DNA from 2 places in the Modestobacter sp. SYSU DS0290 genome. Region 2 is predicted to be linked to the other one. Evidence: riboswitches for the same ligand, from Rfam matches in the RefSeq annotation. Region 2 holds a riboswitch; the other holds the start of a gene.

Region 1 (4,151 bases), on a different contig from region 2:
GGGCGCCGTTCCTCCGTTTCCCTCGATCTGCTGACCGGCGCTCGCCGGCCGTCGATGATCAGTCAAGAGCAGGTCGGCCGACGGCGCGATCCGAGCCCGCGCGGGCGGGCCTGGTGGAGGGCGCGGCGCCGCGGGACACTGCCGCCGTCAGCGCCGCCCAGCCCCCGGAGACAGCCATGCGGACGCACCACGACGGCACCGACCCCGAGACCGTGGCCGCGGTCTCGGACACCCTCGAACCGGACGCCGACGACGACACCGCCGGCTGGTCGCCGCCCGACCGGCCCTGGGTCTCCACCGGCTGGGGCACCACCGAGCGCGAGGAGGAGGCGGGGGAGGGGCTGTCCGGCCGGCTCGCCCGCGAGCTGCGCGAGGACGGCGGCGAGGAGGACGGGGACGGGCTCGGGGACGCCGCGGACACCGACGGCGAGCTGCGTGACGACGAGGTCGGCGACGACCGGGCGGGCCGGCTCGCCGACGCCGACGACGACGGTGTGGTCGACCGGGAGGACGAGCTCTACGCCGAGGACGAGGGGGTCGACGGGGGAGCCGCCTCGGCGGAGGAGTCCGCCGTGCACCTCGTCCGGGAGGACGGCTGAGGTCGGGACCGGCGGTGGTCCCAGGGACCTCCGGCTCTGTGCGACCGGCGGCCGGGGGGCCACGCTGGAGGGGAGCAGCCCGGTGGCCGGTGTGACGGGCACCGGACGAGCGGGCACGGACAGGAGGACACGGGGACGGAGCAGGACGGCACGCGGGACACGCTCGCGGCGGAGGTCGACGAGGCCATGGCGGACGGCACGGCGGAGGCGTCGACCGGGGCGGTCGGCGGTGGGGTCGTCGTCGGGCACGACGGGTCGGGGTGCGCCCAGGAAGCGCTCGTGTGGGCGGCGGGGCTGGCCGAGCGGGCCGGGTGGCCGCTGCACGTGGTCCGCGCCTGGCGGATCGCCACCGCACCCCAGCCGGCGAGCTGGTCGCCGGGCTACGTGCCGCCGATGAGCGACTACGAGAAGGCGGTCCAGGCCGACCTCGAGGCCGACGTCGTGGCGGCGCTGGGCGAGCAGCGCGCCGCCGGGGTCGTCTGCCACGTCGCGCACACCGCCCCGGTGAAGGCGCTGATCACCGCCGCCGGGCAGGCCGACCTGCTGGTCGTCGGTGCCCGCGGCCGCGGCGGCTTCGCCGGCCTGCTGCTGGGCTCCACCAGCGACCAGGTCACCCGGCACGGGCCCTGCCCGGTCACCGTGGTGCGCAGCGACCGCACGGACTAGCCACCGCACGGACCAGCGACCGCACGGCCCACTGCACCCCGGCGGGCCGCGGTCGGGCGCGTGGGTGTCCACTGACGTGGTGCCCGCCTCCGATCGTGTCCCGCCGTCCTTCCTGCAGGCCCACACCCGGGTGGAGCGGCCCACCCTGGTGCCCGAGGTGCAGCTGCACGTCGCCGACGACGTCGTCGCCCTCTGGGAGGCGATGGAGACCGAGGCAGGCGGCGCCGGCCAGGACCCGCCGTTCTGGGCGGCGGCCTGGCCCGGCGGTCAGGCGCTGGCCCGGTACGTCCTCGACTCGCCGGAGCTGGTCGCCGGCAAGCGGGTCCTGGACCTCGGCGCCGGCAGTGGGCTGGTCGCCGTGGCCGCCCTGCGGGCCGGCGCCGCGCACGTCGTCGCCAGCGACGTCGATCCCTACTCGCACACCGCGATCGCGCTCAACGCCGAGCTCAACGGCGTCCGCGGGATCGAGGTGGTGGGCGACGTGCTCGGCGACGACGGGCCCGACGTGGACGTCGTCCTGGCCGGCGACGTCTGCTACGACCGGGAGATGACCGCGCGGGTGCTGCCCTACCTCGGCACCCACTGGCTCCGGGGAGCCACCGTGCTGCTGGGTGACCCGGGCCGTGCCTACCTGCCGCGCGAGGGGCTGCTGCCGGCCGCCACCCACGACGTCCCCGACGCCGACGGCGGGCAGGTGCGCCGGACGACGGTCTGGCGGCTGCCCTGAGGCAGGTGTGACACGCGGTACGTCCGGGACGGGTCCCACGCCGCTGACCAGCGGTGTCATGGCAGAACCCGACGAACTGGCCGCCGAGCATTGTCACGAGGTCGTAACGAGCCTTACCGTGGTCGGGTCCGGCCGGACGTCACGTCCCCACCCGGGGAGCCCGCGCCGGATGCCGCCGAGTCGCTGTCCACAGCGATCCGGGGACCCACCGCAGCACTGGGGTGAATCCCGCCCGGGCACGCGCCCGGCCGGGTAGGGCGTCTTCCCGCCCGAATCCGTCAGCTAACTCGGTAGGCGGCCGCGGAAGAGCCCGGGAGCCCCCTCCTTCATGTCCCCCCGCACCACCCAGCACGACCACGATGGGCACGACCTCCCCGCCGACGGCGAGCTGCCCACCACGGTCCTCCCCGTCGCCGGGGACGAGTCCCCCCGCCGTCTGGCGCCCCCCGCCCGCCTGCGCCGCCCGGCGCTGTACCTGGCCGCCGCCGCGGTCGGTGCCGTCCTGGTCAACGTGGCCGTCTCCGGGCAGACCGACGCCCAGGCCACCGCGGCGCCCGAACCGGTGAGCATCGCCACCCAGCTCGGCCTCACCGCCCAGCACGCCGGCACCGTCGTCTCCGAGGGCCGGGTCGGTGACCGGCTCGGTGAGCTGGTGGCCGACCGGAGCCAGCGCCAGGAGGCGGAGGCCGCCGCCGCGCAGGCGCAGGCCGACGCCGTCGCGGCGGAGGAGGCACGGCTCGCCGAGGAGGCGCGCAAGGCGGAGGAGGCCCGGCTCGCCGAGGAGGCCCGCAAGGCGGAGGAGGCCCGGCTCGCCGAGGAGGCTCGCAAGGCCGAGGAGGCGCGCAAGGCGGAGGAGGCGCGCAAGGCCGAGCAGGCGCGCAAGGCCGAGCAGGCCGCCGCCGCTCCGCGGTCGCAGTCCAGCTCCCGCTCCTCGGGCGGCGGGGCCCCGGCCCCGGCCGCCGCCGCGCCGGCCGGCTCGTACCAGAGCTACGCGCTCTCCAAGCTCGGCGGCGACGCCGGCCAGTTCTCCTGCCTGGAGAAGCTGTGGGGCAAGGAGAGCGGCTGGAACCCCAACGCGCAGAACCCGCGCAGCACCGCCTACGGCATCCCGCAGTTCCTGGACTCCACCTGGAAGAGCACCGGGATCGCCAAGACCTCCGACGGCAACCGGCAGATCGACGCCGGCCTGATCTACATCAACAACCGGTACGGCTCGCCGTGCGGCGCGTGGTCGCACTCGCAGAGCGCCGGCTGGTACTGATCCACCCGGTCCCGACCGACCCGGCACCGACGAGGAGGGGCCGCCCGCAGCGGGCGGCCCCTCCTCGCCTGCGCAGCGCGCGACCACCCTGCCCGCACCGCACACCCGTGGGCCAGGATCAGCGGGTGGACCACCCAGACCAGGAGGGCTGAACCGTGGGCAAGCACCGGGCACCCGAGCCCGCGGCCTCGGACTTCGACGCCGCGACGGCCGCATTGACCGACGTCACCGGCGACTACCTCGTCGATGCCGCGCACACCCGCATCGGCGTCCGTGCCCGGCACGCGATGGTGACGACGGTGCGCGGCGCGTTCACCGACTTCGCCGGCACCGCGCACCTGGACACCGCCGACCCGGGAGCCAGCACCGTCTCGCTGCGCATCCGCACCGCGAGCATCGACACCGGCGCCCCCGACCGCGACGCGCACCTGCGGTCGGCGGACTTCCTGGACGTCGAGCAGTACCCGGAGATGCGCTTCGACTCCACCGCGGTGCGACAGGTCGACGACGAGGTGTACCGGGTCACCGGCGACCTGACCATCAAGTCCGTCACCCGCTCGGTCGACGTCGACTTCACCCTCACCGGCTCGGCGCTCGACCCGTTCGGCAACACCCGGGTGGGCTTCGAGGGTGCGCTCGCGATCAAGCGCAGCGACTGGGAGCTGACCTGGAACGCCGTCCTGGAGACCGGTGGCGTGCTGGTGAGCGACCGCATCCAGGTGGAGTTCGACGTCTCGGTGATCAAGACCGCCTGACCCGCCGCGGGCCACCCCCTCCGGGAGACGGAAGAGGTGTGTTCCACACCACTGCACCCCGCTACCGTGGCACTGAGTGCCAGCGGCCGTGGTCGCAGGCACCGGGGGACGACGGCGTCCCCCGGTCCGAGGAGCAGGGGAGT
Region 2 (4,151 bases):
GTCGTCGGGGCCGGTCGGTCCCGGGCTCTGGTGCCTCCGTTCCCCGTAGGCGGTTGATCACGCACGGATGCCGCGGCCTCACCGGCCGAGCAGGTGCCGGGCCGCGGCGAAGCCGCCGAGCCCGCTGACCCCACCGCCGCGGACCGTGCCCCCGGACGACGCTGCGACGACCCGCGGGTGCGCGGTCGCCACGCCCCAGGTGCCGGCCTGCCCCGGGTCGGTCGCCACCGGCCAGGACAGGTCCCCGTGGAAGATGTGCCCGCCCGGCATGGCCAGCGCGCCCTCGACGTCCAGGGGCGAGGCCGCCTGCAGGCAGGGCCGCCCCTCGGCGTCGGTGGCCAGGCAGTCGGCCAGCGGCTCGGTGAGGTGGTCGTCGAGCTGGGCGACGACCCGGCGCACCGCCTCCTCCCGGGTGCCCACCGGGTCGGCCGCGAAGAGCTCGGCCGGGGTGTGCAGCCCGAACAGGGTCAGGGTGTGCAGCCCGGTGGCACCGGTGATCGACGGGTCGGTCAGCGAGTGGCAGTACACCTCGAACGGGACGACGTCGGGCAGCCGGCCGGCGCCGGCCTGGGCGAACGCGGCGTCGATGGCCGACGCCGACTCGTCGACGTGCACGGTGCCGCTGAAGACCCGGTGCGGGTCGTCCCCGGAGCGCAGCCCGGGCAGCCGCCGCAGCACCATGTTGACCTTCAGCTGCGACCCGGACGGGCGCGACGCCGGCGGCGCGCCGAGCAGCTCGTCCAGCACCGTCGGCGCGGCGCCGCCCACCACGTGCCCGGCGTCGGCGGCATGCGCCGTCCCGTCGTCGTCGGTCCAGTGCACGGTGACCCCGTCGGCGCGGGGCTCCAGTGCGGTCACCGTGGCCCGGGTCAGCAACCGAGCCCCGGCGGTGCGGGCGGCGGTGGCGATCGCGCCGCTGACCGCGCCCATGCCGCCGACCGGCACCCGCCAGCGGCCGGTGCCGTTGCCGACCAGGTGGTAGAGGAAGCAGCGCCCGGCGAGCCCGTCGGCGGCGTGCACGTCGGCGAAGGTGCCGATCAGGCCGTCGGTGAGGGCGATGCCGCGCACGTCGTCGTCGGTCAGGTGGTCGGCCACCACGTCGGCCAGCGGCCGCTCGCGCAGGTCGTGCCAGATGCCCGGGTCGCGCAGCCGGCCGGTGAGCTCCCTCTCGCTGGGCAGCGGTTCGGTGAGGGTGGGCGCGAGGTCCTCGGCCAGGGTGGACAGCCGGCCGTAGAGGCGCTGCCAGCCGGCAAGCTCGGCGTCCCCGCCGGTGAGCGCCCGGAAGGACGCCGCCGTCGCGGGCCCCTCGTCCCGCTCGACCAGCAGGCTCCGGTGCCGGCCGTCACGGCGCAGCGGCGTCCAGGAGGCCACCGCACGGTCGCGCAGCTCCAGCCGCAGCCCCAGGTCGGTGACGATCCGGTCGGGCAGCAGGCTGACCAGGTAGGAGTACGCCGAGAGCCGGACGTCGACGCCGGGGAACACCTGCTGGCTGACCGCGGCGCCGCCGAGCACCTCGCGCCGTTCGAGCACCAGCACCGACCACCCGGCGCGCGCCAGGTATGCGGCGGCGACCAGCCCGTTGTGCCCACCGCCGACGACGACCGCGTCGTACCGGGCGGCGGTCATCCCAGCTCCCGGGCGAAGCAGAGCGAGAACGGGTCGTCGACGTAGTGCCCGAACGTCGGGATCGGCCGGTAGCCGGCCGACGTGTACAGCCCGACCGCCTCCGGCTGGCGAGGGCCGGTCTCCAGCTTCAGCGTCGACCAGCCGCGGCGGAGGGCCTCGGCCTCCAGGCCGGCGAGCAGCTGCCGGGACACCCCCCGCCCGCGGGCGGCCGGGACGACGTACATCCGCTTGATCTCCGCCTCGCGTGGCCCCAGCGGGCGGAGCGCGCCGCAGCCGACCGGCGTGCCGTCGTCGTCCCGGGCGAGCAGCACCACGGCGACGTCGGTGGCGGACGGCGGCACGCCCGGTTCGCTCGCGCCGTCGTAGCGGGCGCGCAGCTCGACCTGCTGGGCAGCGGTGAGCGCAGCGACGGCGGGGTCGTCCCAGGGGACGGCGGCGAGGGTCGGCACCGGGTCATCCTGGCCTGCGGGGGTGCGGCTCCTCCACGAGGCCACCTACCAGGTCCCGGCGAGGAAGCCGGGGAGTGCCGCGCCGGGGCACCTGCGGGCCGCGAGCGTGGCGACAGCGGCAGCTTCACCAGCCGCTTGCGGAGCGTGACGACGGATCGGCCGGCGGTGGTGGCGCAGACCCCACCCTCCACCGGAGGGCGCAGTGGTCCCGCCGGGTCCGGCTGCCCAGCTCAGGCCGCGTGTCGGCGCTCTGGCCGGGAGACGATCCGGGTCCGCAGGACGCACTGGCCGGACGATTCGGCGTGCCTGTCACCCTCGGTGAGCGTGTCGGAGCACACCACCGGAGTTTCTCAACAAAATCGCAAAGGGCGTTTGTCACGAGCCCATAACGCACTTACGGTGGGCGACGGTCCGGACGGGCACCTCAGCCACCCATCGGTGGCGACCGACCAGACCGCCGCCGAACTCCGCGGCCCGTGCACTCCGGCGGGCCAGGGGACCGGGGACCCACCGCAGCACTGGGGTGAAGCACTGCGCGGCCGAGCCGGGCCGCACGTGCCGGGTGTCTTCCCATCCGAACCCGTCAGCTAACTCGGTAGGCGGCACGTTGGAAGAAAGGACCACCCGCCGAACATGGCGAGTTCGCTCAATCCTGCCCGCCGTGGGTCCACCTCCCGTCGGGCCGTCGTCACCCTCCTCGCCGCCGGGGCCCTCGTGGCCGTCCCGCTGCTGAACCCCGCGCCCGCGGCGGCCGAGCCCACCACGTCCGCCGAGGCCGCCACGCTGGTCGCCGAGCGGGCCCACGACCTCGAGGTCGTCACCGAGCAGTTCAACGACGCCCGGGTCGAGCTCGAGGCCAAGCAGGCCGAGGTCGACGCCGCTGCCGCCCAGGTCGAGGCCGCCGAGGCTGCCCTGTCCGGCGCTCGGGACCGCGTCCGTGAGGTCGCCCGCAGCGCCTACACCGGCGACCAGCTGAGCACCCTGCAGGCGATGCTCACCAGCGAGTCCGCCGACGAGCTGATGGACCGCGTCGGCACGCTGGACTCCATCGCCGACCACAACAACGGCATCCTGGGCGAGGCCGTCACGGCCGACGAGCAGGCCACCGAGGCCAAGGCCGCCGCCGAGGCCGCCGCCACCGAGGCGCAGGCCCAGCTGGACCAGGTCGAGAAGCAGCGCGCCGACCTGAACAAGCAGATCGCCGAGTACCAGGCGATGTACGAGCGGCTCTCCGCCGCGGAGCAGGCCGCCTCCCGGGCCGAGGCCGAGCGGCGGCACGCCGCCGAGGCTGCCGAGGCCGCTGCGGCCGAGCAGAGCTCCGCCTCGAGCTCGAGCTCGAGCTCCGGTTCCCGCTCGGGTGGGGGCGGCAACGCCCGCGCCGCGGCTCCGGCCGCGCCGGCCGCACCGGCCCCGTCTGCGCCGGTCGTCGCCTCCAGCGGCGCTGCAGCGACCGCGGTCAGCACCGCCATGGCCCAGCGCGGCAAGCCCTACGTCTGGGCCGCCGCCGGTCCGGGCTCCTTCGACTGCTCCGGCCTGGTGCAGTACGCCTACGCCGCAGCCGGCATCTCGCTGCCGCACTCCAGCCGGGCGCAGGCGAGCATGGGCCGTGCGGTCTCCCGCGGGGAGCTGCAGCCGGGCGACCTCATCGCCTTCTACTCGCCGGTCACCCACATCGGCATCTACATCGGCAACGGGCAGATGGTGCACGCGCCGACCTCCGGCGACGTGGTCAAGGTCGCCAGCATCGACGTGATGGGGAGCATCACCGCGATGCGCCGGATCGCCGGCTGACGCCAGCGCTCCAGCACGAACGCCGGTGCCCCGGTCGCCTCACGGCGGCCGGGGCACCGGCGTGTCCGGGTGCCCTGGCAGGGCCCCCTCCCGGGTCCCGCCCTGCGCCTGCGAAGGGTCGGGAGGAGGGGGCTTCATCACATCGGGGAGACCGCGGCGCCGGTGGTTCGTTGTCCCCGGTCGTGGCTGCCCGTCTCCTCGCCCCCGCCCCCGTGGCCCGCGTCTTCCGTGTCGTCGCCGTCGCCGAGGCGGTGTCCTGGGTGCTCCTCCTCGCCGGGATGTTCG

Evidence for each region. A riboswitch is a leader RNA that binds a small molecule or an ion and turns the genes downstream of it on or off. The one in region 2 is predicted to bind cyclic di-AMP.
Region 1: linked by a shared signal. The riboswitch ahead of ACI795_RS14940 (aggregation-promoting factor C-terminal-like domain-containing protein) and the one ahead of ACI795_RS08650 (NlpC/P60 family protein) in region 2 are both predicted to bind cyclic di-AMP.

Annotation. Positions count from the first base shown of each region.
Region 1 covers NZ_JBJHAI010000018.1:44,871-49,021, forward strand. Annotated here, with positions in the region: gene ACI795_RS14925 (DUF5709 domain-containing protein) at 177-599, shown strand; gene ACI795_RS14930 (universal stress protein) at 786-1,265, shown strand; gene ACI795_RS14935 (class I SAM-dependent methyltransferase) at 1,345-1,992, shown strand; cyclic di-AMP (ydaO/yuaA leader) riboswitch at 2,166-2,289, shown strand; gene ACI795_RS14940 (aggregation-promoting factor C-terminal-like domain-containing protein) at 2,321-3,253, shown strand; gene ACI795_RS14945 (YceI family protein) at 3,409-4,008, shown strand.
Region 2 covers NZ_JBJHAI010000007.1:91,952-96,102, reverse strand. Annotated here, with positions in the region: gene ACI795_RS08660 (phytoene desaturase family protein) at 79-1,626, opposite strand; gene ACI795_RS08655 (GNAT family N-acetyltransferase) at 1,623-2,075, opposite strand; cyclic di-AMP (ydaO/yuaA leader) riboswitch at 2,524-2,693, shown strand; gene ACI795_RS08650 (NlpC/P60 family protein) at 2,709-3,866, shown strand; gene ACI795_RS08645 (DUF3817 domain-containing protein) at 4,049-4,151, shown strand, end outside.